Regions from separate parts of the Streptomyces sp. NPDC058872 genome, predicted to be linked through region 1. Evidence: riboswitches for the same ligand, from Rfam matches in the RefSeq annotation. Region 1 holds a riboswitch; each other region holds the start of a gene.
What was found. A riboswitch is a leader RNA that binds a small molecule or an ion and turns the genes downstream of it on or off. The one in region 1 is predicted to bind cobalamin.

Region 1 (7,315 bases):
CAGCAGGAAGTCGTCGAAGCCGTCGTCCTCGGGGCGCTCGTCGAGGCCGAGGTCGTGGTCGAGCTTGGCGGCCTGGATCAGGGTCCAGATCTGGGCGCGGATCGCGGGCAGCTTCGCCGGGTCCATGGAAGAGATCTGGGCGTACTCGTCGAGCAGTTGCTCCAGGCGCGCGATGTCGCCGTACGAGTCGGCGCGGGCCATCGGGGGCACCAGGTGGTCGACGAGGGTCGCGTGCACGCGCCGCTTGGCCTGGGTGCCCTCGCCCGGGTCGTTGACGAGGAACGGGTAGACCAGGGGCAGGTCGCCGAGGGCCGCGTCGGGGCCGCAGGCCGCGGACAGGCCGGCGTTCTTGCCCGGCAGCCACTCCAGGTTGCCGTGCTTGCCCAGGTGGACCATGGCGTCGGCGCCGAAGCCGCCGTCCTCGGCGCCGGCGGCGATCCAGCGGTAGGCGGCCAGGTAGTGGTGGGACGGCGGGAGGTCGGGGTCGTGGTAGATCGCGATCGGGTTCTCCCCGAAGCCGCGCGGCGGCTGGATGAGGACCAGCAGGTTCCCGCGCCGCAGGGCGGCGAGGACGATGTCGCCCTCGGGGTTGCGGGAGCGGTCCAGGAACATCTCGCCCGGCGGCGGGCCCCAGTGCTCCTCGACCTCGGTGCGCAGCTCCTCCGGGAGGAGCGCGTACCAGCGCTTGTAGTCGGCGGCGGGGATGCGGACCGGGTTCTTCGCGAGCTGTTCCTCGGTGAGCCAGTCCTGGTCGTGGCCGCCGGCCTCGATGAGGGCGTAGATCAGCTCGTCCCCGTCGCCGGAGACCAGACCGGGCAGCTCCTCCTCGGGCCCGAAGTCGTACCCCTCCGCGATCAGGCGCCGCAGCAGGGCGACGGCGGAGGCCGGGGTGTCCAGGCCGACCGCGTTGCCGATGCGGGAGTGCTTCGTCGGGTACGCGGAGAGGACGAGGGCCAGCTTCTTCTCGGCGTTCGGGACGTGCCGCAGCCGGGCGTGCCGGACGGCGATCCCGGCCACCCGGGCGGCGCGCTCGGCATCCGCCACGTACGCCGGCAGGCCGTCCGCGTCGATCTCCTTGAAGGAGAACGGCACGGTGATCAGCCGGCCGTCGAACTCGGGCACGGCGATCTGGTTGGCCGCGTCCAGCGGGGACAGGCCCTCGTCGTTCTCCTCCCAGGCGGAGCGCGAGCCGGTCAGGCACAGCGCCTGCAGCACCGGCACGTCGAGCGCGGCGAGCGCCCCCGCGTCCCAGGCCTCCTCGTCCCCGCCCGCCTGCGCCTCGGCCGGCTTGGTGCCGCCGGCCGCGAGGACGGTGGTGACGATCGCGTCGGCGGTGCGGAGGGTGTCGACGAGCTCCGCCTCGGGGGCGCGCAGGGAGGCCACGTAGAGCGGCAGGGCGCGGGCCCCGGCGTCCTCGATCGCCCCGCACAGGGCGTCGACGAAGGCGGTGTTCCCGCTCATGTGGTGGGCGCGGTAGTAGAGCACGGCGACGGTCGGGCCGGTCTCGTTCCGCGCCGTGCGCTCCAGGGGGCCCCAGGTGGGGGTGGCGGCCGGGGCCTCGAAGCCGTGGCCGGTGAGGAGCACGGTGTCGGAGAGGAAGTGGGCCAGCTGCGCCAGGTTGGCCGGGCCGCCGTGCGCCAGGTAGGCGTGCGCCTCGGTGGCGACGCCGATCGGCACGGTGGAGGCCGCCATCAGCTGGGCGTCGGGGGCCTGTTCGCCACTGAGCACGACGACCGGCTTTCCGGCGGCGAGGAGCACGTCCAGCCCCTCCTGCCAGGAGCGGAGGCCGCCGAGGAGGCGGACGACGACCAGGTCGACGCCGTCGAGCAGGGCCGGCAGGTCGGCGAGGGGCAGGCGGGAGGGGTTGGCGAAGCGGTACTCGACCGGTCCGTCCCCGGGCGCCGCGGCGTTCGCCGCACGGGCGCTGAGCAGGTCGGTGTCGGAGTGCGACAGCAGCAGGAGCATGGCGAGCTCAGGCCTTCCTCGGGGTTGTCCGCGCCCCGGGTGGTCGTGTGAATGGGGGCCTCCCCTCGCTCGGCCGAAGCCGAGAGCGCGGGAAAGGGAGTTCCTGACTCACCCGCCCCATCGCTGGTACGGGCTCACAGTGGCGGGACCGCGCCGGAATCTCACCGGGCTTCCTCCCCGGGGTCCTGGGACCCCATGCCGGTCTGCATCCTAGATCGTGGCGCCGGCGGGCCCCCAGGGAGCGGGGACGTCGACCGGATCACACCCGGTGGCCGGCCGGTTCCCCGTGGGTATGCTCGCCGCCATGCCGCCCACCCCACCCCCGAAGCCCGAAGCGGGCGAGGCCCGCACGCGGGACCGTGGCGACGCCTGCCCCGGGGCGCTGCGCCTGCACGCCGCCGACGACGGCCGCCTGGCCCGACTCCGCCTGCCCGCGGGCCGTCTGACGGCAGCTCAGGTGGAGGTCCTGGCCGGTGCGGCCGATGCCCTCGGCGACGGACGGATCAGCATCACCTCGCGCGGCAACGCGGAGCTGCGCGGCCTCGCCGAGGACTGCGGAGCGCGGCTGGCGGAGCTCCTGGCGGAGGCGGGCCTGCTGCCCTCCCCCACCCACGAACGGGTCCGCAACATCGTGGCCTCGCCCGCTGCGGGCCTCGACGGACTCGGCCACGCCGACGTGCAGTTGTGGGCGCGCGAGCTGGACGCCGCGCTGTGTGCCGAGGCCCGGGCGGCGTCCCTTTCGGGGCGGTTCCTGTTCGTCCTGGACGACGGGCGCGGAGACGTGGCCGGGCTGGGCGGCGATGTGAGCTTGATCGCAGAACCGGACGGATCGGTCCTGCTGCGGCTCGGCTCGCGGGCCTTCCGGCTCGCCGCCGCGGACGCCGTCCGGGCCGCCCTCACCGCCGCCCTCGCCTTCCTGGACGCCGCCGGGGCCGCCGGGAACGGGGCCTGGCGCCCCCGCGAACTGCCCGAGGGGCACCTGCCGGACTGGGCCGGCGCCCTGACACGGGCCGGGATCACCGCCGAGCCCGTACCGGTACCGCCCCTGCCCGTGCCCCGGTCGCCCGAACCCGGGCCGCTCGGCGACGGCGCCCTGCACGTCCTCGCCCCGCTCGGCCGGCTCACCGCCGTCCAGCTGCGGGCCCTGCTGCCGGCCGCCGAGATCCGGCTCACGCCGTGGCGGGGGGTCGTCGTGGTGGGCGCCGCAGCCGCCCCGGCCGCGGACCGCCCCGCCGCCGTCCCGGCCGCCGGGCGAGCCTCCGCCCCCACCCCGGCCGCCGGCGGAAGCACCCCGGTCGGTTCCCTCCCGGCGCGGCTCGCCGAGCTGGCGTCACACGGCCTGCTCACCCGCTCCGACGCACCCGGCGCCCGGGTCACCGCCTGCACCGGACGGCCCGGCTGCGCCAAGTCCCTCGCCGACGTCCGGGCCGACGCCCCCGCCGCACCCCCCGGACCCCTGCCCGTGCACTTCTCCGGCTGCGCACGCCGCTGCGGACACCCGCACGGCACCTGGATCGACGTCCTCGCCACCGGCGACGACGGCTACCTGGTGGACGGCGTCCCCACCCCCCGCACCTCCCTGACCGCAGCAGTCTCGGCGGCCCGCAGCCTGCCGACCCACACGAGATGAGCGAGAACAACAGGATGTTCGACTACGAGAAGGACGGGACGGAAATCTACCGCCGGTCCTTTGCCACCATCCGCGCCGAGGCGGACCTCGCGGGCCTGCCCGCCGACGTCGCCCAGGTGGCGGTCCGGATGATCCACGCCTGCGGCATGACCGACCTCGTGCAGGACATCGCGTACTCCCCCGGCGTCGTCGCCCGCGCCCGCACCGCCCTCCGCGCCGGTGCGCCCATCCTCTGCGACGCGCAGATGGTCGCCAGCGGCGTCACCCGCAAGCGGCTGCCCGCCGACAACGAGGTGCTCTGCGGCCTCTCCGACCCGGCCGTCCCGGGCCTCGCCGCCGAGCTCGGCACCACCCGCTCCGCCGCCGCGTTCGAGCTGTGGCGGGACCGGCTCGAAGGGTCCGTCGTCGCCATCGGCAACGCCCCCACCGCCCTCTTCCACCTCCTGGAGATGATCGCGAAGGGGGCCGGGAAGCCCGCCGCCGTCCTCGGCATACCCGTCGGCTTCATCGGCGCCGCCGAATCCAAGGAGGCGCTGGCCGAAAACGCCCTCGGCCTCGACTACCTGGTCGTACGGGGCCGGCGCGGCGGCAGCGCGATGACCGCCGCCGCGCTCAACGCCCTCGCCCACGAAGCGGAGATCCAGCAGTGACCGGCAAGCTCTACGGCGTGGGCCTCGGCCCCGGCGACCCGAACCTGATGACCGTGGCCGCCGTGAGGGCGATCGCCGAAGCCGACGTCATCGCTTACCACTCCGCCCGCCACGGCCGCTCCATCGCCCGCTCCATCGCCGCCGAGCACATCCGCGAGGACCACCTCGAAGAGCGGCTGGTGTACCCGCTCACGGTGGAGACCACGGACCACCCCGGCGGCTACCGGGGGGCCCTGAACGACTTCTACGAGGAGGCCGCGACCCGCCTCGCCGCCCACCTCGACGCCGGCCGCACCGTCGCCGTCCTCGCCGAGGGCGACCCGCTCTTCTACGGCTCCTACCAGCACATGCACAAGCGGCTCGCCGACCGCTACGACACCACCGTCATCCCCGGCGTCACCTCGGTGAGCGCCGCCGCCGCCCGGCTCGGCGAGCCGCTGTGCGAGGCGGAAGAGGTCCTCACGATCATCCCCGGCACCCTGCCGGAGGACGAGCTGACGGCCCGCCTCGCGGGCACCGACTCGGCGGTCGTCATGAAGCTCGGCCGCACCTTCCCCACCGTGAAGCGGGCCCTGGAACGGGCCGGCCGCCTGGACGACGCGCGGTACGTGGAGCGGGCGTTCATGGCCGGCGAGCGGACGGAGAAGCTGACGGAGGTCGACCCCGCGTCCGTCCCGTACTTCTCGGTCGCCGTGCTGCCCTCCCGCATCGACCAGGAGCCCCCCGTACGGGAGGCGGGCGAGGTCACCGTCGTCGGCACCGGGCCCGCCGGAGCGCCCTGGCTCACCCCCGAGTCGCGCGGCGCCCTCGTCAACGCCGACGTCCTCGTCGGCTACACCACCTACCTCGACCGGGTGCCGGAGCTGCGGCCCGGGCAGATCCGGCACGGCTCCGACAACAAGGTCGAGTCCGAGCGCGCCGAGTTCGCCCTCGACCTGGCCCGGCGCGGCCGGAAGGTGGCGGTCGTCTCGGGCGGCGACCCCGGCGTCTTCGCCATGGCGACGGCGGTCCTGGAGGTCGCCTGCGAGCCGGCGTACGCGGACGTGCCCGTCCGGGTCCTCCCGGGCGTGACCGCGGCCAACGCCGCCGCCGCGGCGGCCGGCGCCCCCCTGGGCCACGACTACGCCACGATCTCCCTCTCCGACCGGCTCAAGCCCTGGGACGTCATCGAGGCCCGGCTCCGGGCAGCCGCCTCGGCCGACCTGGTCATCGCCCTCTACAACCCGGGCTCCAAGTCCCGCACCCACCAGGTGGCCGCCGCCCGCGACCTCCTCCTCGAACTCCGCTCCCCCGAGACCCCGGTGGTCGTCGCCCGTGACGTGGGCGGGCCGGAGCAGTCGGTCCGGGTGCTGACCCTCAAGACCCTGGACCCCTCCGAGGTCGACATGCGCACCCTGCTCCTCATCGGGTCCTCGCAGACCCGCGCGGTCGAACGGGGCGACGGCCGCACGATCGCGTGGACGCCGCGCCGCTACGGCTGACGTCCGCGACCGCGCACCCAGGCGGCGGCCTCCTCGGAGGTCGCCGCCACCGCGACCCCGTCCGGGACCGGGGGGCGGCGGACCACCACGACCGGGATGCCCGCCTCCCGGGCGGCGGTCAGCTTGGGGGCGGTCGCCGCGCCTCCGCTGTCCTTCGTCACCAGGACGTCGATGCGGTGCCGGGCGAGGAGCTCCCGCTCGCCGTCCAGGGTGAAGGGGCCCCGGTCGAGGAGGACTTCGGTGCGGGCCGGCACGGGGACGTCCGGGGCGTCCACCGAGCGGACCAGGAACCACTGCGGGCAGTCGGCGAAGGCGGCGAGGCCCATGCGGCCCGTCGTCAGGAAGACCCGGTCGCCGAGGTCGCCGAGGGCCCGGGCCGCCTCCTCCAGGGTCGCCGCCGAACGCCAGTCGTCGCCCTCCGCCGGGACCCAGCCGGGACGGCGCAGCGCCAGCAGGGGAACATGGGCGGTGGCGGTCGCCCGGGCCGCGTTGAAACTGATCCGCTCGGCGAAGGGATGGGTGGCGTCGATGACCGCGTCCACGGCGTGCTCCCGCACCCACGTGGCCAGCCCTTCGGCACCGCCGAAGCCACCGATCCGGACCTCCCCGGCCGGCAGGCGGGGACTCGCGACCCGCCCCGCGAGGGAGCTGGTCACCCGGACCTCGCCGTGCAGCAGTCCGGCGAGGGCGCGGGCCTCGGTGGTCCCCCCGAGAATGAGTACGTGCACAGGAGCCCCTCGGTGACGTCAGGCGGCGGGCGTGAGGCCCAACTCAAGCACACCGGCCTCCGCCCGGGCTGGACGACCGGTGCCTGTGCGACGGCGGCCACCACCGCCGCGTACACGGCCCTGTTGACCGGCGGGTTCCCCGACCCGGTGACCATCACCCTGCCGAAGGGGCAGACGCCGTCCTTCGCGCTGACGGCGGAGTCCCTGGCGGGCGGCACCGCCATGGCGGCGGTGGTCAAGGACGCGGGCGACGACCCGGACGTCACCCACGGGGCCGTGATCCGCTCCACGGTGCGGCTGTTGCCGGCCGGTTCCGGCGTGGTCTTCCGGGCGGGCCCCGGGGTCGGCACGGTCACCCTGCCCGGGCTGCCCCTCGACGTCGGCGAGCCGGCGATCAACCCGGTGCCCCGGCAGCTGATGCGGGAGCACGTGGCCGCGGTCGCCGCCGCGCACGGCGCCCCCGGCGACGTGGAGGTCACGATCTCCGTCGACAACGGCGCCGAGATCGCCCGTTCCACCTGGAACCCCCGCATCGGCATCCTCGGCGGCCTGTCGATCCTCGGCACGACCGGGGTCGTCGTCCCGTACTCCTGCTCGGCCTGGATCGACTCCATCCGCCGGGGCGTCGACGTGGCCCGTGCCGGCGGCCTCACCCATGTGGCGGGCTGCACGGGCTCGACCTCGGAGCGCACGGTGAGGGGCCTGTACGAGCTGCCGGAGATCGCGCTCCTGGACATGGGCGACTTCGCGGGCGCCGTCCTCAAGTACCTCCGTCGGCATCCGGTCGACCGGCTCACCCTCTGCGGCGGCTTCGCCAAGCTCTCCAAGCTCGCCGCCGGTCATCTGGACCTCCATTCGGCC
Region 2 (7,315 bases), on a different contig from region 1:
GTCGTCGTGGGGATGCAGGTGCTCGTAGCTGCCGCGCGCGTGCCCCAGAAGCTCCAGGGCGCGATTGGCGATGACCTCGTTGGCGTTCATGTTCGCCGACGTGCCCGCTCCGCCCTGGAGGACGTCGACCACGAACTGGTCCAGCAGCCGACCCCCGCGGATCTCCCGGCAAGCGGCCACAATGGCGCGCGCCCTCTCCTCGGGAAGGGTGCCGAGGTCGAGGTGAGCGAGTGCGGCCGCCTCCTTCACCGCAGCAAGCGCCACGACGAGCTCGGGATGCACCGCGAGAGGCAGGCCCGTGAGGGGAAAGTTCTCCAGCGCGCGAAGCGTGTGGATGCCCCAGTAGACGTCCTCCTTCACCTCTCGCACACCGATCACGTCCTTCTCCTCGCGGCGCATCTTCGCTCCTTCGCCCTCGGCACCCCGGCCCTCTGCCGTACGCCCCACAGTTTCATTCATTACAGAACTGCTGCGCAAGCGGCAATTCGAATCTCTCGTTACTTTTTCGGATGGGCGCCCCGGGCACGGGCGGACAGCGGTGCCCCGGACTTCCGGCACGGACGGCGGAGCCGACACGGGGGGTGCAGGGGCAACACGGGCAAGCACGTCAGCGAAACCGCCGCCGGAATCCGAGTAGCAGGAGGGGAGTCGACACGCGATCGAACAGGTGCGGGTGACGGGGAGGACGCCGTGCCGGCGCAGCACGGATGATCCGGAGGGTGCCGCGGGGCGGTGTCCCTGCGCCTCGACTGCACCACACACCTTCCCGCCCCCACCACGCGGACAGCTCCAGGACCCGGCGCATCGTGGCGATGGAGTCCGGGGCGTCCGAGGACTTCCACGCCGTGGTGGTCTGCCGGGAGCCGTTGCCCTCGCGCAGCATTCGCCGCCTCATCTCGCGGCCGACCGCCGGAACGACCTTCTGCCGGACCAGACGCTCGGCGGGTTCGGTCAGGCTCCGGGTGGAGGAGGCGACGACCTTCCAGTCGATGGGGGGACGAACGCTCCCGGACGACGCCGTACGGCCACTTCCACGATCACGGCCCCGGAGGCAGCCTGCCGTGCAACCGACGCACGATCAATCATCTGCCCAACGGTCCGACAAGGGCGGAGCAAGCGATCACCGGGTTGCCCACGAGACCGATGGCCTTCATTCTGGTGTGGTGTCGGCACCGATCGGCGCGAGGACCATGTCGACCAGGTGATCGAGGGCCGCAGCCGCGCCGGGGTCCTGGAACTGCGCTTCGGGAGCGGACTCGGGCGCCGTCCTGCGGAGCTCGAGCCAGCCCAGGTAGGCGGCGTATGCGGCGAGGGCCCGATGGCGCGCGTCCCGCGGCCCGAAGCCGAGGCCGACACACACCTCTTCGAGGAACACGAGCCGGGCCCGGGTGACGCGCGCGACGACCTCGGCAACGGCGGGATGCCCCGTCTGCGCGGCGAGGGCCGGCTCCAGCCCGGCGATCTTCTCGTCCCCCAGCGCCTCGGCGAACAGGGTCCGGGCCCGCGCCACGGGGTCGACTGTCCCCCGAACGGTCGCGATGACCTCCGTCGTACCGTGCCGTTCCCAGGTTTCGAGGGCGGCCACGAGAAGGGCTTCCCGATTCGCGAAGTGCCAGTAGAAACTGCCGCGGGTGACACCGAGTTCCCTGGCGAGCACGTCCACCGCCACCGCGGCGACACCGTCACGGGCAAGTGCCCGGAGCGCCGCCATCGTCCAGTCGTCCTTGCTGACCTTGCCCTTCGCCATGCCCCGTACAGTACTGTACGGATATCCGTACAGTACTGTACGGAACTGTCCCGAGCACCGGTGGCAGACCTGTGGAGTGGGGAAGGGCGGCAGCATGAAGGCCATGGAATGGCTGCTCGGTTCGGCGGGCGGGAGTACGGGAAGCGGCACAGGGGCCGGCGTGGGCGAGGACGCCCGCGCCGCAGCCGGCTTCGCGGCGGCCGGCCTGGCGGCGGCGAGCGCTTTGCACGTGGTGTGGACCGTCTCGACCTGGCCGCTGGCCACCCGTGCCGAGTTCGCGGCCGTCGTGGTCGGCGTCGAGGAGAGCCGGCTGCCCTCGGCCCAGGGGACGCTGGTGGTCGCCGGACTGCTCGGCGCGGGCGCGTGGCTCGTGGTCACGGCCGCCCGGCCGACGCACCGCCTCGCTCCCTCACGACTGGTACGGACGGGCCTGTGGACGCTCTCCGGCGTGCTCACCGCCCGCGGAGCGGGCGGCCTGCTGGTCTCCGGCTTCGACCTGAGGGACGTCCCCGCCGAGTTCCGGCACTGGGACCTCGCGCTCTACTCGCCGCTGTGCCTCACACTGGGCGGACTGACGGGCTATCTGGCGGTCCGCACCCGACCCGGACGACGCTCCAGGTGAGTGAGTCCGGTGTCCGCGCTGGTCGCGACCGCGGCGAAGGACACCCGTCGACCGGCGCCTGACGACCAACCCGGACGCTCTTCCGACAGCGCTGGATGCCGTTTCCCCAGCCCGGTGAGGGTACGACCGCTGTGCCGCCGGTCGAGGAGGGCACGGCCTTCGCGTGGGTCACCGCAGCAACATCGGTGGACGTTGCCGAACCCTCGTCGTCGTGCCAGAGCTCGGGGCGATGGGCACAGCCCTTCCACCAGCGCGGTGCTGCACTGACGTCGCCTGGTTGCAGGCAGTTCCGCATGTGGGGGCCGCTGGCGATCGCGCAGCGGTGGGCGGTCGACACGGCCCGCGAGAAGCTGGCGCGGGTGCCGGAAGTCGAACGGCTCTTGGGCGGGGTCCCCCGCACGATGGTGTCGCAACTGGTCCACGGCGACCTGTCCGGCCCCAACATGTTGCTGCGGGGCGAAGGGGTGGCCGCGCTCGTCGACTTCCACCCGCCGGTCCGTCGGGGAGCCCTCTGGTAGGTGGGCCGCCTCGCACCTCCGGACGGCCACAGCCCTGACCGCCGTGCCTGCTCCTGCTCCTGCTCCTGCTCCTGCTCCTGCTCCCACGAAGGACTGCCCGCATGCCCCGTGATCTCCAGGCCACCGATCCGAGCAGCCTGCGCACCGCCATGGTCGACCGTCTCGCCTCCACAGGTGTCCTGACCGACTCGCTGCTGCGCGATGCCCTGCTCCACGTGCACCGCGAAGTCCTGTTGCCGCACGCCTATGTGCGGGTCAGCGGCCCGGGTGCCGATCCGATCGATTGGCGCCTCCTCGACGGCTCCCACCCCGAGGACCGTCAGGAGTGGCTCGAACTGATTCACAGCGACGAGTCGATCCTGCTCCAGCGCGACGGCGAACCCCTCGACGCGCTCGGCCGCGGGCCGGTGACCGGCGGCCACATGACGTCCATGTCGACCTACGCCCCCGCCACCGTCGAAACCCTCCAGACCCTCCAGCTCGCTCCTGGCCGGCGCTACCTGGAGCTCGGGCCCGGTCCCGGCGTCTCCCTCGCGCTCGCCGCCACCGTCACCGGCCCGGGACTCGCCACCGGAGTGGAACGGGACGCGCACATGGCGGCCTTCGCCCAGCGAAACCTCGACCGGCTCGGCGTCGGTGCGACGGTGTTCGAAGGCGACGCGCTCGACGGGCAGGAAGGCCGGGCGCCGTACGACCTGATCCACTCCGGCATCGGCGTCCCGTGCGTCCCGCCCGCGTGGGTGGAGCAACTCGCGGCCGGTGGGCGTCTGCTGACCACGCTGGTGACCCGGACGCCGAGCTGGCCCGGGCAGCTCCTCGTCACCCGCTCCGGTCGGGGCCGAATCGAAACGGTCCTTCAGGGGCGGGCGCGGGGTTACCGGCCGATGCTGGGCTACCGGTCGTTGGGTTCCCTGGACCACCGCGCGCGGATCAAGGCCAACCCCGGCACGGCGCGACCCACCCGGTTCGTCCCGCCGCCGGACGAGGCCCACGGCTACTGGCTCGCCGTCGCGCACTGCGCGCCGGGCCTGGTGCGGGACTTCCAGGCCGACACGATGACGATCGTCGCCCCCGAGGACGGCTCCTGGGCCGTGGCCGGTCCTGATGACGGCATCGTCCGCGTCCACGGGCCGCGCGACGTCTGGGCCGAACTCGAAGACGTACATGCCCGTTGGGAGCGGGCGGGACTTCCTGAGACGTACCGGGTCGCCCTCTCCGAGGACACCGGGATCCAGCACGTCGTCTCAGGCCCCGGGCCGAAGGCACTGAGCTGGACACTTCCGCCCCTGGCCCTCGTGCCGCCGCAGACGTCATGACCGCGCCACCGGGGCGCCACCGCGCGGCCGTACGCGTACCGCAGGACGTCATCGACTGCGGAGCCGCCTCGTTTTTTACGTCTGCATGTTGGATAAACCTCGCCGCTGAGCGATCGGACGTCCTAGGCTGGTCCTCGCAGCTGGTTCGCCCCGTCCGCCAGGCGGGAGCGTCGCAAGAGGGAACCCGGTGGGAATCCGGGACTGCCCCGCAGCGGTGAGCGGGAACGACCGCCGTCATACGCACTGGGTCCGGACAACGGTCCTGGGAAGCGACGGCCAGTAGGTGTCCTCCGCCAGGAGGACGTGCCCGCGAGTCCGAAGACCTGCCCGTTGCCCACGCACGGTCGTATGCCGTGCGCGGACATCCCGGTGACCTCGTGGGCGGGTCGGCGTACACAGCGAGCGGCACATCCGGCGTTTCCGGTCCGGTGCTCCGCACCTCCTGTGGCTCCTTCGCGTCCGCCTCCCGTCTCCGGGATGTTGTGGACACATCTCGCGAAGGAGAGTTCCGTGACAGCCCAGTCCGTAGCCACGGCAGCACGAGCCACCGTGTACGGCTACCCCCGCCAGGGTCAGAACCGCGAGCTGAAGAAGGCCGTCGAGGGCTATTGGAAGGGCGGTGTCACCGCCGATGCCCTCCGGGAGACGGCGGCCGGCCTCCGCCGTTCCCGCTGGCAGGAGTTGGTCGACGCCGGCATCCACGAGGTGCCGACGGGAGACTTCTCCTCCTACGACCACGTTCTGGACACCAGCATCATGGTCGGTGCCGTGCCCGCACGCCACCGCGCCGCCGTCGAGGCGGATGCGCTCGACGGGTACTTCGCGATGGCCCGCGGCACCCAGGACGTGGCCCCGCTGGAGATGACCAAGTGGTTCGACACCAACTACCACTACTTGGTGCCCGAACTCGGCCCGGACACCGTCTTCGCCGCCGACTCGACCAAGCAGGTCGCCGAGCTGAGGGAAGCCCTCGCCCTCGGCCACACTCCCCGGCCGGTCCTGGTCGGCCCCCTCACCTATCTGCTGCTCGCCAAGCCGGCCCCGGGCGTCGTGACCGACTTCGAGCCCCTGACCCTTCTCGACCGGCTGCTGCCGGTCTACGCCGAAGTCCTCGCCGATCTGCGCGCGGCCGGCGCCGAATGGGTCCAGCTGGACGAACCCGCCCTGGTACAGGACCGCACACCGGCCGAGCTGAATGCCGCCGCCCGCGCCTACCGTGAACTGGGCGGTGCCACCGACCGGCCCAAGCTGCTCGTCGCCTCGTACTTCGACCGGCTGGGCGATGCCCTCAAGCTGCTCGCCGCCGCCCCGGTGGAGGGCCTCGCCCTGGACTTCACCGAATCCGCCGCCGTGAACCTGGAGGACCTTGCCGCGATCGGCGGGCTGCCCGGCAAACGCCTGGTCGCAGGCGTCGTGAACGGCCGCAACGTCTGGATCAACGACCACCAGAAGTCCCTGGCCACCCTGGGCACCCTCCTCGGGTTGGCCGACCGGGTCGACGTCGCCGCGTCCTGCTCCCTGGTGCACGTCCCCCTGGACGCAACCGCGGAGCGCGACATCGCACCCCAGATCCGACGCTGGCTGGCCTTCGCCCGTCAGAAGAGCACCGAAGTCGCCACCCTCGCCCGCGGCCTCGCCCAAGGCACCGGTGCGATCGCCGCCGAACTGGCCGCCAACCGCGCCGACCTCGCCTCACGAGCCGGCTCCGTCCTCACCCGCGACCCCGCGGTCCGTGCCCGTACCAAGGCCATCACCGACGCGGACGGTCGGCGCTCCCAGCCGTACGCCGAGCGCTCCGCGGCCCAACGCGCCCATCTGGAGCTGCCGTTGCTGCCGACCACGACCATCGGCTCGTTCCCGCAGACCGGCGGGCTCCGTGCGAGCCGTGCCGACCTCCGGGCCGGCCGGATCGACACCGCCGGATACGAAGGCCGCATCGAGGACGAGATCCGCGAGGTCATCTCCTTCCAGGAGAAGACCGGCGTCGACGTCCTGGTGCACGGCGAGCCCGAACGCAACGACATGGTGCAGTACTTCGCCGAGCAGCTGACCGGCTACATCGCCACCCAGCACGGCTGGGTCCAGTCCTACGGCACCCGGTACGTCCGCCCTCCCGTCCTCGCCGGTGACGTCTCCCGTCCCGAACCGATGACGGTGCGCTGGACCACATACGCCCAGTCTCAGACCTCCAGGCCGGTCAAGGGCATGCTGACCGGTCCGGTCACGATGCTCGCGTGGTCCTTCGTGCGGGACGACCAGCCGCTGGGCGACACCGCCCGGCAAGTGGCGCTGGCCCTGCGCGACGAGGTGAACGACCTGGAGGCGGCCGGGACCTCGGTCGTCCAGGTCGACGAGCCGGCGCTCCGCGAGACCCTGCCGCTCCGGGCCGCCGACCACCCCGCCTACCTGGCCTGGGCGACCGAGTCCTTCCGACTGACCACCAGCGGCGTACGACCGGACACCCAGATCCACACGCACATGTGCTACGCGGAGTTCGGCGACATCGTCCGGGCCATCGACGAGCTCGACGCCGACGTCATCAGCCTGGAGGCGGCCCGTTCCCACATGCAGGTGGCCGACGAACTGGCCGAGCACGGCTACCCGCGCGAGGCCGGTCCGGGGGTCTGGGACATCCACTCCCCGCGCGTCCCGGGCGTCGACGAGATCGCCGTGCTCCTGCGCAAGGGCCTGGCCGCCATCCCGGCCGAGCGCCTGTGGGTCAACCCGGACTGCGGGCTCAAGACCCGCGGCTGGCCGGAGACCCGCACCTCCCTGGAAAACCTCGTCGCCGCAGCCCGCACGGTCAGGGCGGAGTTGACGGTCCACAACGATTGACGCCCGAGGTCCGGGCCGAACGCACCGTCGTCCGGCCCGGACGCCCTCGGAGTACGAAGCCTTCGGGGCGCACGCCGCTTCAGACGACCGTGCGCGTCCGACACCGATCACGGGAACGATCCGGCGACGCCCCGCGTTGCCCCGGGGCTTGCCGCGAACAGCGACCCGAAGGACTCACGTGCCCGAAGCAACGTCCGACACCAGCCCCGGGACCACCGCCCTCGCACCGCTCCCGCCGCTCACCGCCCAGGCCGAACGCCTGATCGAGCTGGGCGTG
Region 3 (7,315 bases), on a different contig from region 1:
ATCCACGAACCGGTTCGAGGGCGTCGTCACCCGGCTCCGGGGCCGGAGGAGCCACGTGCGCACAAGGCCGTTTCCCGTCAGGGGGACCCGGGCCCCGCTCCGGGCTCGGAACCGTCCTCCGGCCCGAGCTCGGCCAGCGCGTTCGTCAGCCATTCCACCCAGAACCGCTCCAGGTCCACCCCGCCCCGGAGCACCAGGTGGCGCAGCCGGTCCGGCTCGGTGCGCCGGCGTTCCGCGGGGAAGTCCCGGTCCTCGATCGCGAGGTACTCGTCCAGCTGTTCCCGGTGCAGGGCGAGGTGCCGTTCCAGCTCGGTCCGGAGGCCCGCCGAACCGACCATCGCCGCGGCCCGCATCCGCAGCAGCAGGGCGGACCGCAGCGGTTTCGGGTCCTCGGCCTTCCCCACCCAGCCGGCCAGTTCCGCCCTGCCCGCGGGCAGTACCTCGTACTCCTTCTTCTGCCCCCGCGCGGGCACCGGAGCGGGCAGGGCGCGGATGTGCCCCGCCTGCTCCAGCTTGCCGAGCTCGCGGTAGATCTGCTGGTGGGTGGCCGACCAGAAGTAGCCGATCGACTTGTCGAAGCGGCGCGTCAGTTCGAGGCCGGAGGACGGCTTTTCGAGCAGCGCGGTGAGGATCGCGTGCGGGAGGGACATGCTCGCATCCTAGGTTCGGCCGGCCACGGTGATCACGGAGCGGCGGTCACAGGCTGGCGGCGAGCCGGGTGCCCTGGTCGATGGCCCGCTTCGCGTCCAGTTCGGCGGCGACGTCCGCACCACCGATGAGGTGTGCCGAACGGCCTGCCGCCAGCAGCTCCTCGTACAGGTCGCGGCGGGGCTCCTGGCCGGCGCACAGCACGATCGTGTCGACCGGCAGGAGCTGTGCCTCCCCGTCGATCGTGAGGTGCAGGCCCGCGTCGTCGATCCGGTCGTACGAGACGCCCGCCACCATGGTGACGCCCCGGTGCTTGAGTTCGGTGCGGTGGATCCAGCCGGTCGTCTTGCCGAGGCCCGCGCCGACCTTGGACGTCTTGCGCTGGAGCAGGTGCACCTGGCGCGGCGGCGCGTTGCGCTCGGGCGCGCGCAGCCCGCCCCGGTTCTCGTACGAGGTGTCGACGCCCCACTGGCGGAAGTACGTCTCGGGGTCCTGGCTCGCGCCCTCGCCGCCGTCCGTGAGGAACTCGGCGACGTCGAAGCCGATGCCGCCCGCACCGATGACCGCGACCCGCTCGCCGACCGGTGCGCCGTCCCGCAGCACGTCGAGGTAGCTGAGGACGCTCGGGTGGTCCTCGCCCGGGATGCCGGGCGTGCGGGGGGTGACGCCCGTGGCCACGACGACCTCGTCGTAGCCCTCCAGGTCGGCGGCGGAGACGTGCGTGTTCAGGCGGACCTCGATGCCGTGCTCGGCGAGCTGGACGCGGAAGTAGCGCAGCGTCTCGTCGAACTCCTCCTTGCCCGGAACCCGCTTCGCGACGTTCAACTGACCGCCGATCTCGGCGGCGGCGTCGAAGAGGGTGACGGCGTGCCCGCGCTCGGCGGCCGACACCGCGCAGGAGAGCCCGGCGGGGCCGGCGCCGACGACCGCGACGCGCTTGGCGAGGCGGGTGGGGGAGAGGACGAGCTCGGTTTCGTGACAGGCGCGCGGGTTGACCAGGCAGGAGGTGATCTTCAGGTTGAAGGTGTGGTCGAGGCAGGCCTGGTTGCAGCCGATGCAGGTGTTGATCGTGTCGGCGCGGTCGGCGGTGGCCTTCGCGACGAAGTCGGGGTCCGCGAGGAACGGGCGGGCCAGGGAGACCAGGTCGGCGCGGCCGTCGGCGAGGATCTCCTCGGCCACCTCGGGGGTGTTGATGCGGTTGGAGGTGACGAGCGGCACGGAAACGGCGCCCATCAGCTTCTTCGTCACCCAGGTGTAGGCGCCGCGCGGCACGGAGGTGGCGATGGTGGGGATGCGGGCCTCGTGCCAGCCGATGCCGGTGTTGATGATGGTCGCGCCCGCGGCCTCGATCTCCTTGGCGAGCTGGACGACCTCCTCCAGGGTGGAGCCGCCGGGGACGAGGTCCAGCATGGAGAGGCGGTAGACGAGGATGAAGTCCTCGCCCACCCGCTCGCGGATCCGGCGGACGATCTCCAGCGGGAACCGGACGCGGTTCTCGTACGAGCCGCCCCAGCGGTCGGTGCGCCGGTTGGTCGCGGAGGCGATGAATTCGTTGATGAGGTAGCCCTCGGAGCCCATCACCTCGACGCCGTCGTACCCGGCCTCCTTGGCGAGCTCGGCGCAGCGGGCGTAGTCCTCGACGGTCTGCTCCACCTCCGCGTCGGTCAGCTCGTTCGGCACGAAGGGGCTGATGGGCGCCTGGATCGGGCTGGGGCCGACGAGGCCGGGGTGGTAGGCGTAGCGGCCGAAGTGCAGGATCTGCATGGCGATGCGCCCGCCCTCGGCGTGCACCGCACCGGTGATCAGGCGGTGCTCGGCGACCTCCTCCGCCGTGGTCAGCTTGGCCCCGCCGTCCCAGGGGCGGCCGGCCTCGTTGGGGGCGATGCCGCCCGTGACGATGAGGCCCACGCCGCCGCGGGCGCGCTCGGCGTAGAAGGCCGCCATGCGCTCGAAACCGTGCTCGGTCTCCTCCAGGCCGACGTGCATCGAGCCCATGATCACCCGGTTGGGCAGGGTGGTGAACCCGAGGTCGAGCGGGCTCAGCAGGTGCGGGTACGGGGTCATGGGGCGTCTCCTCGCGCAGGGGTCGTCGACCTCAGTTCTAGGTGACCCGATGCGCCTTCTGCAACTAGTTGCAGAAGAATGGGGGAGTGATTTCTACTACTCAGTAGCCCATGGGGAGCCCGCACCGCCCGGCACCCGCGACCCGCCCCCCCCCGAAGGCGTGCCGCGCCACCCGGACGGTCCGTGCGGGGCGGGGGCACGGGCTCCGCACGGCGCCGCCGGGCGACTCAGGACGGGCGCTGCGGCACCGACACCTCCGGCCCGACCCACGCCTCCAGGTCCTCCGGAGTCCTGGGCGCGTCCGCGCCCACGCCCAGCAGGCCGTGGGACCGCAGCAGGCGCGTCACGGCCGCCGCCCACGGCCGGCGCAACCGGGCCGCGTCCAGCAGGACGTCGTCCGAGAGGAGCTCGGCGACCGGACCGGTGCGCAGGCCGGTCGGGGAGAGCACCGCCGCCTCGTCCGCCCACCGCAGCGCGAGGTCCACGTCGTGCGTCGCCATCACCACGGTCGTTCCCGCCTCCCGCAGCCGGTGGAGGGTCTCCAGGAGCCTCTCCTGGCCGTGCGGGTCGAGCCCGGCCGTGGGCTCGTCCATGATCAGGACCCGGGGCCGCATCGCCACGGCACCCGCGATCGCGGCACGCTTCCGCTGCCCGTACGACAACAGGTGTGTCGGCCGGTCCTCCAGGGCCACGATGTCCAGCGCCTCCAGCGCCTCCCGCACCCGCAGTCGCACCTCCTCCTCGGGCAGTCCCAGGTTCATCGGACCGAACGACACGTCCTGGGCGACCGAGGCCGCGAACAACTGGTCGTCCGGATCCTGCACGACCAACTGCACCGTGCTCCGCAGCCGGGTCAGCCCCTTCCGGTCGTACGTCACCGGGGCCCCGTCCAGGAGCAGCGCACCGCCACCGCAGCGCAGCCCCCCGCTCAGCAGCCTCAGCAGCGTCGTCTTGCCGCTGCCGTTCCGGCCGAGGAGCGCGACCGCACGTCCCTCGGCCACCGCGAAGTCCACCCCGGACAGGACCGCGGGCCCGTCCTCGTAGGCGAATCCCGCCTCCACCAGTTCCACGACGGGGATCGAAGACGTCACGGGAGGAACCTTTCCAGTACGAGGGTGAGGGCGACGAGCCCCGCGAGGAGCGCTCCCGTCGCCGCGAGGAACCGCGGAGCGACGGCCCGGCCCGGCACCAGGACCCGGAGCGTGCCGTCGTAACCGCGGCCGGCGAGCCCCGACTGCAGCCGCTGTGCCCGGTCGAAGGCCCGCACGAACGCGGTCGCGCCGAGCCCCGCGAGGGAACGCCAGGTCGCGGTCCGGGTGGTGTGCCCGAGCCGTGCCGCCTGGGCCTGCCGGATCTTGGACAGCGAGTCGAGCAGCAGGAAGACGATCCGGTACATCACGAGCGCCACGTCCACCACCGGTGCCGGCACCCCCGCCCTCACCAGCCGGGGCAGCACGTCGGACATCGGCGTCGTGAAGGCGAACAGCAGCACTCCGAGCGAAGCCGCGGCGGTACGCAACAGCAGCTCTCCCGCGTGCACCGGACCGTCGGGTGCGAGGGCCACGAACCCCCGGGCCCCACCCACCTCGAAGAGCAGCGGAACGGCCCCGGTGACGCAGAAGCCCAACGGAACGCGGAACGCCCGCCACAACTGGCGACCCGGCACCCCGGCCGGGCCGAGCAGGACCGTGAGCGTGGCTGCCGCCACGAGCAGTGCGCCCGGCCACGGCGGCAGGCACACCGCACACAGCGTCAGGCCGAAGCCGAGCAGCGCCTTCTCGGCCGGGTGGCGGCGGCGCCAGCGACTGCTGTGCGCCGCCGCGTCGATCGGCAGCATCGGCGGTTACGCGCCCGGTCCGTCGGGGGACGACGCCCCGGCGCCGGACGATCCCGCCTCCGGCGTGCCGCGGAGGGCCGTCCTGCCGGTGCCGGACGGGGAGGGTGCCCGGCCGTCGCGGTCGGCGGTCCCGCCGTCCGCCGCCACGCCGTCCGCCCGGGCACTGTGCAGGGCGGGGTCCTCGACCGGGGCGGAGACGCCGGCCCGGGCCCGGGCCTCACCTTGACGGCGGCCCCGCCGCAGACCGAAGTAGTACGCCAGGACTCCGGCGCCGATCGCCGCCTGGAGCGCGAAGAGCGCCGACTCGATCTCACCGGACGGGGGCTCGTACAGCGGGCTGAACCACGGCTCGTAGTCCGGCTGGAGCTCGGTGATCGCGCTCTCGGCCTCGCCGTCGGACCCGGAGAACGGCTCCTCCTTGTGGTCGCCGAGGCCCAGCGCCAGGGGCAGCACCGCGAGCGCGGCGACGACGAGCAGCAGCAGACCGTTGATCTTCGTGTTGCGATGCATCATGAGACCGCCTCCTCCTGCTGCCGCTGCACACGCGTCCGTCCGAGGACGCCGAGCCGGATCAGGTCGCCCTTGCTGGACTGCGTGAGCAGCCGCATCACGAGCACCGTCAACAGGCCCTCGCTCACGGCGAGGGGGATCTGGGTCACGGCGAAGATCCCGCCGAACTTGGCGAGCGCCCCCAGCACGCCGCTGCCCGGGTCCGGGAACGCCAGGGCCAACTGCACGCTGGTGACGCAGTACGTGGAGAGGTCGGCGACGAAGGCGCCGAAGAACACGGCCACCATCAGCGGAGCACCGAACCGCCGCACCAACCGGTACGTCCCGTACCCCGCCCAAGGGCCGACGATCGCCATGGAGAAGGCGTTCGCCCCGAGCGTGGTCAGGCCCCCGTGCGCGAGCAGCAGGGCTTGGAAGAGCAGGGTGATCGTTCCCAGCACCGCCATGATCGGCGGCCGGAACAGGATCGCACCCAACCCCGTGCCGGTCGGATGGGAACAACTCCCGGTCACCGAAGGAAGCTTGAGCGCCGACAGGACGAAGGTGAAGGCGCCCGACGCACCGAGCAACAGGGTGGAATCGGGATTCGACCGGACTTCGCGGGTCAGCGCGCGAACCCCGTGGACGACGAACGGAGCAGCTGCGACGCCCCAGGCGGCAGCGTGCACGGGGGGTAGGTACCCCTCGGCTATATGCATGGTGGGAAGACCCTCTCCAGCACCTCGTGGATGGACAACGCGCCCTGGCCGGTCTCCTGGCTGACGGTCATGCGGCCCGACTCCGCCTTCCCACACCGCAACGGTCTCCCGCGGCGGTCCAGTGGCTTCCCCCGGGAACTTCCCCGGAGGGTGGAGTCGGACCTCCCGATCACAGTGGCGAGGGCCGCACCGGTACTGCACCGGTTTCCCGTACACCAAGGCCCTGTGACAGTAGTGTGTTGACCTGCTGGATCACAACACGACCACCACCCGGAGCGGTCCCCCGCTCACTCCGCGCACACGGCTCCGGAGCACCCCGCACGCTCAACCCTTGCGGTAGGAGTACGCCTCCGAGGCCGCCGCCGCCACCGCGTCGAGGTCCCCGCCGGCGCTCGCCGTGACCAGTGCGGCGACCGCCCCCTCGACGAACGGAGCGTCCACCAGTCTGGACCGTTCCGGCAGTTCGTCACCCTCGGCGAGCAAGGCCTTGACGGTCAGGACCGCACTGCCCAGATCGACCAGGAGCGCCACCCCGGCCCCCCGGTCCGCCTCCTTCGCCGCCCTGCAGATCAGCTCGGCGCTCGTCCCCAGACCACCGCCCGGAGCCCCGCCGGCCGCCAGCACCGGAGCCTCGCCCCCACCCGCGAGCCCCCGGGCCAACTCGGCCACCGCCGCAGCGACCGCGGCGCTGTGCGACACCAACACGATGCCGACCGGCGCTGGCGCTGGCGCCGGGGGCGAGGGAGGGGGAGAGGGGGCGGAAGCGGCCGGGACCTCGGTGCCCCCGACCGCCCCACCCATGCCCCCACTCATGCCCCCGCCCCCGTCTCCGCTTCCGCGGCGTCGGCAAGGGCGGCGAACAGCAGCGCCGAGGAGGTCGCCCCCGGATCCTGGTGCCCGATCGACCGCTCCCCGAGATAACTGGCCCGCCCCTTGCGCGCCCGGAGGGGCACGGTCGCGAGGGCACCCCCCTCCGCCGCGGCCCGGGCCGCCTCGAACGAGCTCCGCAGCCCCTCCACGGCCGGTACGAGCGCGTCCAGCATCGTCTTGTCACCGACCTGCGCACCGCCCAACTGCGCCACCGCGGACACGCCGGCATCGAGCGCCTCCGCCAACCGCGCGCGGCTGACCTCCCCGTCCCCTCCCAGGGCCTTCCCGGCGCGCCGCAGCAGCGTCCCGTACAGCGGCCCCGACGCGCCGCCGACCGTGGAGATGAGCTGCCGTCCGGCCGCTACCAGCACGGCACCCGGAGTCACCGGCGGCTCCTTCGCCAGCGCCTCCGTCACGGCGGTGAACCCCCGCTTGAGGTTGACGCCGTGGTCGGCGTCCCCGATCGCCGAGTCCAGTTCGGTGAGCCGGTCCGCCTCGCGGTCGACGTCCTCGGACACCGCCGCCAACCAACGCACCAGGAACCCGGCGTCAATGGTCTCCGTCATGCTGCTCCCCACTCCCGTCTCACCGACCCCAGCGCAGAGCCGGCGTCTGCACCGGAGCGTCCCACAGGCGCAGCAACTCCTCGTCTACCTCGCACAGGGTGACCGAGCAACCGGCCATGTCG

Region 2: linked by a shared signal. The riboswitch ahead of metE (5-methyltetrahydropteroyltriglutamate--homocysteine S-methyltransferase) and the one ahead of cobN (cobaltochelatase subunit CobN) in region 1 are both predicted to bind cobalamin.
Region 3: linked by a shared signal. The riboswitch ahead of ACFW22_RS01955 (energy-coupling factor ABC transporter permease) and the one ahead of cobN (cobaltochelatase subunit CobN) in region 1 are both predicted to bind cobalamin.

The regions. Positions count from the first base shown of each region.
Region 1 covers NZ_JBHYMK010000005.1:36,029-43,343, forward strand. The annotation lists gene cobN (cobaltochelatase subunit CobN) at 1-1,965, opposite strand, end outside; cobalamin riboswitch at 2,043-2,177, opposite strand; gene ACFW22_RS04355 (cobalamin biosynthesis protein CobG) at 2,258-3,595, shown strand; gene ACFW22_RS04360 (precorrin-8X methylmutase) at 3,610-4,245, shown strand; gene cobJ (precorrin-3B C(17)-methyltransferase) at 4,242-5,726, shown strand; gene ACFW22_RS04370 (cobalt-precorrin-6A reductase) at 5,717-6,454, opposite strand; gene ACFW22_RS04375 (cobalt-precorrin-5B (C(1))-methyltransferase) at 6,467-7,315, shown strand, end outside.
Region 2 covers NZ_JBHYMK010000017.1:116,267-123,581, reverse strand. The annotation lists gene ACFW22_RS13820 (aspartate ammonia-lyase) at 1-399, opposite strand, end outside; gene ACFW22_RS13815 (TetR/AcrR family transcriptional regulator) at 1,151-1,747, opposite strand; gene ACFW22_RS13810 (DUF3995 domain-containing protein) at 1,842-2,369, shown strand; gene ACFW22_RS13805 (phosphotransferase) at 2,465-2,887, shown strand; gene ACFW22_RS13800 (protein-L-isoaspartate O-methyltransferase) at 2,989-4,203, shown strand; cobalamin riboswitch at 4,328-4,549, shown strand; gene metE (5-methyltetrahydropteroyltriglutamate--homocysteine S-methyltransferase) at 4,714-7,038, shown strand; gene ACFW22_RS13790 (DUF5701 family protein) at 7,217-7,315, shown strand, end outside.
Region 3 covers NZ_JBHYMK010000002.1:139,328-146,642, reverse strand. The annotation lists gene ACFW22_RS01980 (PadR family transcriptional regulator) at 78-650, opposite strand; gene ACFW22_RS01975 (FAD-dependent oxidoreductase) at 697-2,712, opposite strand; gene ACFW22_RS01970 (ATP-binding cassette domain-containing protein) at 2,940-3,803, opposite strand; gene cbiQ (cobalt ECF transporter T component CbiQ) at 3,800-4,549, opposite strand; gene ACFW22_RS01960 (energy-coupling factor ABC transporter substrate-binding protein) at 4,556-5,062, opposite strand; gene ACFW22_RS01955 (energy-coupling factor ABC transporter permease) at 5,059-5,757, opposite strand; cobalamin riboswitch at 5,786-6,020, opposite strand; gene ACFW22_RS01950 (PTS-dependent dihydroxyacetone kinase phosphotransferase subunit DhaM) at 6,082-6,465, opposite strand; gene dhaL (dihydroxyacetone kinase subunit DhaL) at 6,567-7,193, opposite strand; gene dhaK (dihydroxyacetone kinase subunit DhaK) at 7,213-7,315, opposite strand, start outside.